Regions from separate parts of the Erwinia tracheiphila genome, predicted to be linked through region 1. Evidence: predicted binding sites of a transcription regulator. Region 1 holds the regulator's gene; the other holds the start of a gene.

What was found. The regulator PhoB, encoded in region 1, activates phosphate uptake and scavenging genes when phosphate is short. The targets are predictions, from matches to a motif close to CTGTCATAAAACTGNCNNAT.
Region 2: the regulator PhoB is predicted to act here: its motif matches at 2,299-2,318, upstream of pstS (phosphate ABC transporter substrate-binding protein PstS).

What each region holds. Positions count from the first base shown of each region.
Region 1 is NZ_CP089932.1:4,411,490-4,415,893, forward strand. It holds one part of gene LU633_RS22775 (IS1 family transposase) at 1-190, shown strand, start outside; gene phoR (phosphate regulon sensor histidine kinase PhoR) at 766-2,064, opposite strand; gene phoB (phosphate response regulator transcription factor PhoB) at 2,089-2,778, opposite strand; gene sbcD (exonuclease subunit SbcD) at 2,979-4,202, shown strand; gene LU633_RS22795 (AAA family ATPase) at 4,199-4,404, shown strand, end outside.
Region 2 is NZ_CP089932.1:102,384-106,787, reverse strand. It holds gene pstA (phosphate ABC transporter permease PstA) at 1-112, opposite strand, end outside; gene pstC (phosphate ABC transporter permease PstC) at 109-1,071, opposite strand; gene pstS (phosphate ABC transporter substrate-binding protein PstS) at 1,154-2,194, opposite strand; gene glmS (glutamine--fructose-6-phosphate transaminase (isomerizing)) at 2,439-4,268, opposite strand.

The DNA.
Region 1 (4,404 bases):
TTATAAAGTTCTGTTAAGTGCAACAGGCCACGTGGTGAGCAAGAAATATACCCAACGGACAGAACGACATAATCTTAATCTTCGCACACATATCAAACGACTGACCCGCAGAACAATTTGCTTTTCGAAGTCAGAGGAAATGCATGATAAGATCATCGGTTGGTATCTTACTCTTCATCATTATCAATAAATCTGCGTCACGACCCGTCAGTCCACCACATTAAGAACGCTAAAAAAGCATTCCTGATTATGCTTCACTTTGTACCTGGCCTTTCCACATAAGGCGTTGCTCATGACTGGCATGGAAGAGTGAACGGGGTTTTCGTACATGCAACCCCGCAGCGAACGGCCTACACCGAGCCGCGATACAAAAGTGTGAAGCGCCACACCTCCCGAACGGAAGGAAAACACAGCAGGGTATCCGGTAAACAGCAGAATCGGAACGGGAGCGCGCATCGGGGAACCTCCGGGAAGACATCGTCGGTACCCTGTGGCGTTGATTCTCAAAAAGCATCTGCCTGGCGAGGCGATCTGTATGCCATGCAATGAGAGACAGTGATGACACCACGCCAGTGAATATTCAACCCAGCCGCACCTGCCATAAGCCATAAGCCATAAGCCATAAGCCATTCTGGCGTTTGCTTGTGACATTATTCGCATGGCGGTCTGCATTCTTCGCGGTGGCTGGCAATAATGGCCTGATTATGCCCGGCAGGGTGTTTATTTACCCATCCCCGTCGTATCGCGCAAACAAAGCACTGCCGCTCAGTGCTCCGCTAACTGACAATCAGCCTTGAGAGGAAGCGTAAAACTAAAGCAGGTTTCTTTACCGGGCTGGCTGGTGATATTCAACCGCGCACCGTGATGGCTGAGTGCGTATTTTACAATAGCCAGGCCCAGTCCGCTGCCGCCCGTCTGTCTTGAGCGCGCACAATCCACGCGGTAAAAACGCTCCGTCAGGCGAGGGATATGCTCTGGCGCAATGCCGGGACCGTTATCGCTTACGCTGAAGGTTGCGCCCTGTGGCGTGCGAAGCCAGGCGATGACGATGCGCGTCCCGTCTGGCGTGTGGTTCACAGCGTTGTAAACCAGGTTGGATATCGCACTGCGCAGCTGTTCTTCATCGCCCAACACCTGCAACGTATCATCCACGCTGAAATCAATCTGATGGCGGCCCTGACTAAGGGTTTCCGCCTCGTGCTGCAGTAGCTTCAACATCACTGGCGCGTTGACCTGCTGCCGCAAATCCAGTGAGGGCGCGGCTTCAATTCGCGACAGCGTAAGCAACTGATTGACCAGATCATCCATACGGCGGGTTTGCGCATGCATGGTATGCAGTGCCTTGTGGCGCTGCGTCCCTTTCATCTCGGTTTCGGTCATCATTTCCAGATAGCCCTGCATCACCGTCAACGGTGTGCGCAGTTCATGGCTGACGTTGGCAAAAAAACTGCGGCGCGAGCTTTCCAGCTGGTGCATTTGCGTCATATCCCGCGCCACCAACAGATATTGCCCTTCACTGTAGGGCATCACGCGAAATTCAAGCTGGCGATGATTATTCAGCACAAGCGTCAGAGGGCGCGAAAAATCGCGCTGGCGCTGGTAGCGTGCAAATTCAGGATAGCGCAGCAGATTGAGAATGTTTTGCCCATTATCTTCCGGCCAGCGCAGCCCCAGCAGCTGCTGTGCCAGGCCATTACACCAGAAAATAAAACCTTCTTCGGTGGTCAGTACCAGCGCATCCGGCAGGGACTCGGCGCCGCTGCGAAAGCGTTTAATCAAATTGCGCAACTCGCGTCGACGACGACGATTACGCACCTGCATCTGATGCAAGCCGTAAAAAAGCGGTTCCCAGCTGCCCCGGCCGCCTGGTGGCGTCATACTGCGATCAACCCAAAGCCAGTGGGATAAGCGCAACAGATTAACAAAGTGCCAGCCCAGCAGCGACAACAGTGAAACCACCAGCAACCAAGGCAGATAGCCGACGACCAGCCCGATCAACAGCGCGGACAGGCAGGCGAGCAGGAGTTCCAGCAGCAATCCCTTCAGGGAGAGGCGTTCCAGCAAAGTGAATACTCCGGTTGTGGCGATTCAAAAACGCACAGAAAAACGGTAGCCAGTTCCACGAACGGTCTGCACCATGCGATCGTGGCCACTCGCCTCCAGCGCCTTACGTAAACGACGAATATGCACGTCAACGGTACGATCTTCAACGTAAACGTTGGTACCCCATACATGATTAAGCAACTGTTCACGACTGTATACGCGCTCGGAATGCGTCATAAAAAAGTGCAGCAGCTTATATTCCGTCGGCCCCATTTCCAGCGGCTGATTAGCGGACATCACGCGATGCGAAGACGGGTCCAGGCTGAGTCCCTGCATCTCAATCACCTCTTCCACCGCCATGGGTGAAATACGGCGCATCACCGCTTTGATCCGGGCGATCAGTTCCTTCGGGGAAAAAGGCTTAATGATGTAGTCGTCCGCCCCCACTTCCAGTCCGCGCACGCGATCTTCCTCTTCACCACGCGCGGTCAGCAGCATCACCGGAATATCGCGGGTCATCGCTTCACGCCTGAGGTGTTTAATAAACTGGATACCTGAACCGCCCGGCAGCATCCAGTCCAGCAGGATCAGATCTGGCCAGGGTTCAATCAGCTGACTGACCGCACTGTCATAGTCTTCCGCTTCAACAGGGTGATAGCCATTCCGCTCCAGAACGAAACACAACATTTCACGGATTGGGGCTTCATCTTCTACCACCAGAATACGCTTGGCCATTATTGCTCCTGCTGCGATGACGGGATGTCACTGGGATTCGCGGCGCTATTATGCGTCAGTTTTATGACAATTTTATGAAAAAAACCCGTCTGTCCGCGAACTGACAGCAATCCTGTGAAAGATCAAATGCCTTTGATGCTGGGGGTTTTTACCCGGTTTGTTTATAATCCTGCAAACGCATTCCGCACAGAAGGAAGCCCATGCGCATCATTCATACCGCTGACTGGCATCTGGGCCAGTTTTTTTATACCAAAAGCCGTGCCGCAGAACATCAGGCATTTCTTGACTGGTTGCTGGCGCAGGTAACCGAACAGCAGGCGGATGCGATTATCGTCGCCGGGGACATTTTCGATACCGGCTCGCCACCCAGCTATGCCCGCGAGCTGCTTAACCGCTTTATTGTCAGGCTCCAGCCAACCGGTTGCCAGCTGGTTCTGCTTGGCGGTAATCATGATTCGGTGGCGGTGCTGAACGAGTCGCGGCACCTGCTGGCCTGCCTCAATACCACCGTGGTTGCCGCCGCCGCTGAACAGCCGGACCAACAGATATTACGCCTGAACAACCGCCACGGTCAGCCCGCAGCCCTGCTCTGCGCCATTCCCTTCCTGCGCCCGCGCGATATCACTACCAGCCAGGCTGGCCTGTCTGGTCTGGAAAAACAGCAGTCTCTGCTGGAGGCCATCACCACGCACTATCAGCGGTGCTGGCAACACGCGCTGCAACAGCGCGAGGAGATGAAGCTGTCTGTTCCCGTCATTGCCACTGGTCATCTGACCACCGTCGGCGTGACCCAAAGCGATTCGGTGCGCGATATTTACATCGGCACGCTGGATGCGTTCCCCGCTCAGGCCTTCCCGCCAGCCGATTACATTGCACTGGGGCATATTCACCGAGCCCAGCGCATTGCCGGAACGGAGCATATTCGCTATAGCGGCTCGCCCATTCCTCTCAGTTTTGATGAGTTGGGTAAAGAAAAAAGCGTCTTTCTGGTGGAGTTTGCCGGGGACAAACTGCATCGGGTTGAACCCCTTGTCATTCCGATGTTTCAGCCGATGCAAATCATTAAAGGCTCGCTGGAAGAAATAACACGTCAGCTGACAGCCATTCAGCCGCGCCCAGACGGTAAAGTCGTCTGGCTGGATATTGAGGTGGTCACCGACTGCTGGCTGAATGACTTGCAGCGGCGCATCCAGGAGATAACGCACGATTTGCCGGTCGATATCGTGCTGCTCCGCCGCAGCCGCGAGCAGCGTGAACAAACCATTGTGCGTCAGGATAATGAAACCCTCAGCGAACTGAGCGTGGAAGATGTGTTTGCGCGCAGGCTGGCCTCCGAGCAGGACATGTCGCCCCAGCGGCTGGCCCGTATCACCGCGCTTTTTCAGCAAACGCTGGCAGAAATTGATGAGGAGGAACAGCCATGAAAATTCTGACCCTGCGCTTTAAAAACCTCAATTCGCTCAGGGGTGAATGGAAGATTGACTTCACCGCCGAGCCGTTCGCCAGCAACGGCCTTTTTGCGATCACCGGCCCCACGGGGGCTGGCAAAACCACCCTGCTTGATGCTATCTGTCTGGCGCTGTATCACGAAACGCCTCGTCTGGGAAAACTGTCGCAAACGCAAAA
Region 2 (4,404 bases), 610 kb from region 1:
TAGTCAGCAGAGAGAGGGTTAGGGCAATGCGGTTCTTAACGCGCCGCCAGGCCTGCATCTTACGGCGTGACGCGGCCAGTTCGACCCGTGCCTGAAGCTCCATCGCGGTCATGAGCGCGCTCCTTCACTTTTTGCCAGTCTGAGGATCATCAGTTTGGAACAGGCGAGAACGATAAAGGTAATCACAAACAGAATAAGGCCCAGCTCCATCAGCACAGCCGTATGCACGCCAGATTCCGCTTCCGCAAATTCATTTGCCAGCGCTGAGGTAATGCTGTTGCCCGGCATAAACAGCGACGGGCTGTCGAGCTGGTAGGTGTTACCAATAATAAAGGTCACCGCCATAGTTTCACCCAGAGCACGGCCCAGCCCCAACATCACGCCACCAATGACGCCATTTTTGGTGAACGGTAACACGATGCGCCAGATCACTTCCCAGGTGGTACAGCCAATGCCGTATGCGGACTCTTTCATCATTACCGGCGTCTGCTCAAATACATCGCGCATGACGGAAGCAATGTAAGGAATGATCATTATCGCCAAAATTATCCCGGCAGCCAGGATGCCGATACCGAATGCCGGCCCGGAGAAGAGCGCCCCGATAATGGGAATATTTGACATCACGTTGCCGAGTGGCGTCTGGAAATAAGTCGCAAACAGCGGGGCGAAGATAAACAATCCCCACATACCGTAAACAATACTGGGAATCGCTGCCAGCAGCTCAATGGCGACACCGAGCGGACGACGCAGCCAGTTGGGTGACAGTTCCGTCAGAAACAGTGCAATACCAAAGCTGACCGGGACGGCAATGATCAGGGCGATGATTGAGGTGACAATAGTGCCGTAGATCGGCACCAGCGCACCAAATTGTTCGTTGGGAGCATCCCAGGTTTTACTCCATAAAAAAGCGAAGCCAAACTTCTGAATGCTGGGCCAGGAAGAGATAATAAGCGAAACAATAATGCCGCCGAGTAACAACAATACAATCAGCGCAGCCAGTTTAACCAGCGCACCGAAAATAATATCGCCCTGTTTGCCGGGGGCTTTAAATATCAGTCGGGTTGTAGCCATAAAATTCCCGATGTTAAAAGTGTAAGGGCGGCATCGCTGCCGCCCGGGAGTAAGGACCGATTCAGTCGCTCCCTGTCACTGCTTAGTAAAGCGCTTTACCTGCGCTGTCTTTTACATTGGTTTTCCAGGCAGCGCGGATCCTTGTAACCACGGAATCTGGCAGTGGAGCATAATCGAGGCTGGTGGTGGTTTTGCCACCGTTCTTATATGCCCAGTCGAAGAACTTCAGTACTGCCTCACCTTTATCCGCGCTGACCTGCTCTTTTTTTACCAGGATGAAAGTGGTGGAGGTAATTGGCCAGGCATTGTTTCCTTTCTGGAAAGTCAAATTCTGGGCGAAAGATTGACTCCAGTCTGCGCCTTTTGCCGCATCGCTAAAGCTCTGCTCACTGGGTTCAACCGGTTTGCCATCGGCATCAACAAGTTTGGTATAGGCCAGATTATTCTGTTTAGCGTAGGCGTATTCCACGTATCCAATTGAGCCGGGCAGACGCTGAACAAACGCCGCCACGCCATCATTGCCTTTACCACCCAAACCCGTTGGCCAGTTTACGGTGTTACCTTTGCCAATTTTGCTGCTCCAGTCGCTGTTCACTTTTGACAGATAGCTGGTAAAGACGAAAGAGGTGCCGGAACCGTCAGCGCGGCGCACCACGTTGATATTGCTGTCTGGCAGTTTCACATCGGGGTTAAGTTTAGTGATAGCCGGATCGTTCCATTTTTTAATAGTGCCGAGATAAATATCCCCTACGGTTTTGCCATCAAGAATGAGCTGACCTGATTTGATGCCCGGAATATTTACCGCCAGCACCACCCCTCCAATCACGGTTGGGAACTGGAACAAACCGTTTTTAGCTAAATCTTCTTCTTTCATCGGTGCATCGGACGCACCAAAATCCACCGTTTTAGCAATGATCTGTTTCACGCCGCCGGAAGAACCAATCCCCTGATAGTTAACCTTTGCTCCAGTCACTTTGTTGTAATCTGCTGCCCACTTGTTATAAACGGGTGCAGGGAACGTGCCGCCAGCACCAGTCAGATTCGTCGCAGCAAGTGCTGAAACAGCGGTCAGAGAAAGGGCAACTGCCACGCAACGAGCCACCGTTTTTTGCATCAGAGTCATGTTCCCTCCAGGGGATAAAATTCAGGCTTTATACAGTTTTACTATCTATAAATATTGCTGCTGGAGGCAAAATAGGACAGTTTGATGACAGTAAAATGTAGGCTGTATGACAGTTTTGTGACAGAAAGCAAGGTCATGGTCGACTTTGTTTCATTAGGTTACAGCAGGAACGGCAATGCAAAGTCGGCGACGAATCGCCAACAATGGGAATAAGCGGGGACGGAAAATCCGGCCCCATAGCGAATCATTCCACAGTAACTGATTTAGCCAAGTTACGCGGCTGATCGACATCTGTCCCTTTAATCAGTGCAACGTGGTAAGAGAGCAGTTGCAGCGGCACCGTATAGAAAACCGGCGCGATAATTTCTTCAACATGGGGCAGCGATATAATGCGCATTCCATCGCAGTTGCTGAACCCGGCATCCCTGTCTGCAAAAACATACAGCAGGCCGCCACGGGCACGGACTTCCTCAATATTCGACTTCAGTTTCTCCAGCAGCTCGTTATTTGGCGCAATGACAATCACTGGCATATCAGCATCAATCAGCGCCAGTGGCCCATGCTTCAGCTCGCCTGCCGCGTAAGCTTCAGCATGGATGTAAGAGATTTCTTTCAGCTTAAGCGCGCCTTCCAGCGCGACAGGATACTGATCGCCACGCCCCAGGAACAGCGCGTGGTGCTTATCAGAAAACTCTTCTGCCAGCGCTTCTATCAGCTTATCCTGCGACAACATTTGCTCGATACGGCTGGGCAACGCCTGAAGCGCGTGAACAATATCGTGCTCGATTTCTGACGCCATGCCCTTGAGACGGCCAATTTTTGCCACCAGCATCAGCAATACCGCTAACTGTGTGGTAAAGGCTTTGGTGGAGGCAACACCGATTTCCGTCCCCGCTTTGGTCATCAGCGCAAGATCGGACTCGCGTACCAACGAAGAGCCAGCCACGTTACAAATGGCCAGCGATCCAAGGTAGCCAAACTCCTTTGACAGGCGCAATGCAGCCAGCGTATCCGCCGTTTCACCGGATTGCGAAAGCGTAATCAGTAAACTGTTTTTGCGCACGGCCGATTTGCGGTAGCGGAACTCCGAGGCAATCTCCACGTCACACGGCAGATTCGCCAGAGCTTCAAACCAGTAGCGGGAAACCATACCAGAATTGTAAGAAGTACCGCAGGCAACGATCTGAATATGTTCAACCTGCGTCAGTAACTGGTTCGCCTGTGGTCCCAGTTCGGAAAGATCAACTGCCCCGTGACTGAAACGCCCGCTAAGGGTGTTTTTAATCGCCATCGGCTGCTCGTAAATCTCCTTTTGCATATAGTGGCGATAAATGCCCTTATCCCCCGCATCATACTGCGCAGTAGATTCGATTTCACTGCGCAGTACCTTTTCGCCAAGGTGATCGAAAACCGTCACGTCGCGGCGGGTTACCTCGGCGATATCCCCTTCTTCCAGATAAATAAAACAGCGGGTGACAGGCAGCAGGGCAAGCTGGTCTGAGGCAATGAAGTTTTCTCCAACGCCACGTCCAATCACCAGCGGGCTGCCGGATCGAGCCGCTACCAGCACCGAGGGATCGCGGCTGTCGAGAATAACCATGCCATAAGCACCGCGTAACTGGGGGACAACCCGCTGCACCACTTCTCGCAATGACCCCCCCTGCTGCTGTTCCCAATGAGCCAGATGAGCAACCACCTCGGTGTCCGTCTCAGACGCAAAATGGTAGCCACGGGCGATAAGCTGCTCACGCAGCTGTGCATGATTTTCGATAATGCCGTTGTGAACAATGATGATATGTTCAGAGATATGCGGATGGGCATTCGCTTCCGAAGGTTCTCCGTGCGTTGCCCAGCGCGTGTGCGCAATTCCCGTTCCGCCGGGTAATGGCGTACTTTCTGCCGCTTCCGCCAGTATCTTCACTTTCCCAAGACGTCGAAAGCGGGTAACCTCGCCTGCAGCGGTGACCACCGCCAGCCCGGCTGAGTCATAGCCGCGGTATTCAAGGCGGCGTAATCCTTCCAGCAGAATTTCAGCGATATCACGTTGCGCTACTGCACCTACAATTCCACACATATTTTTTCCTGAGATCATGTCACGTCAGACCATTCATCTTGTCTTCTGACCTGATTATTCTGGTCTTTGCCGGTTCCCCGAGCCTTGTAGAGAGTGGGGATTATCGTTATTTATTGCTGATGCGTTGCAGCTCATC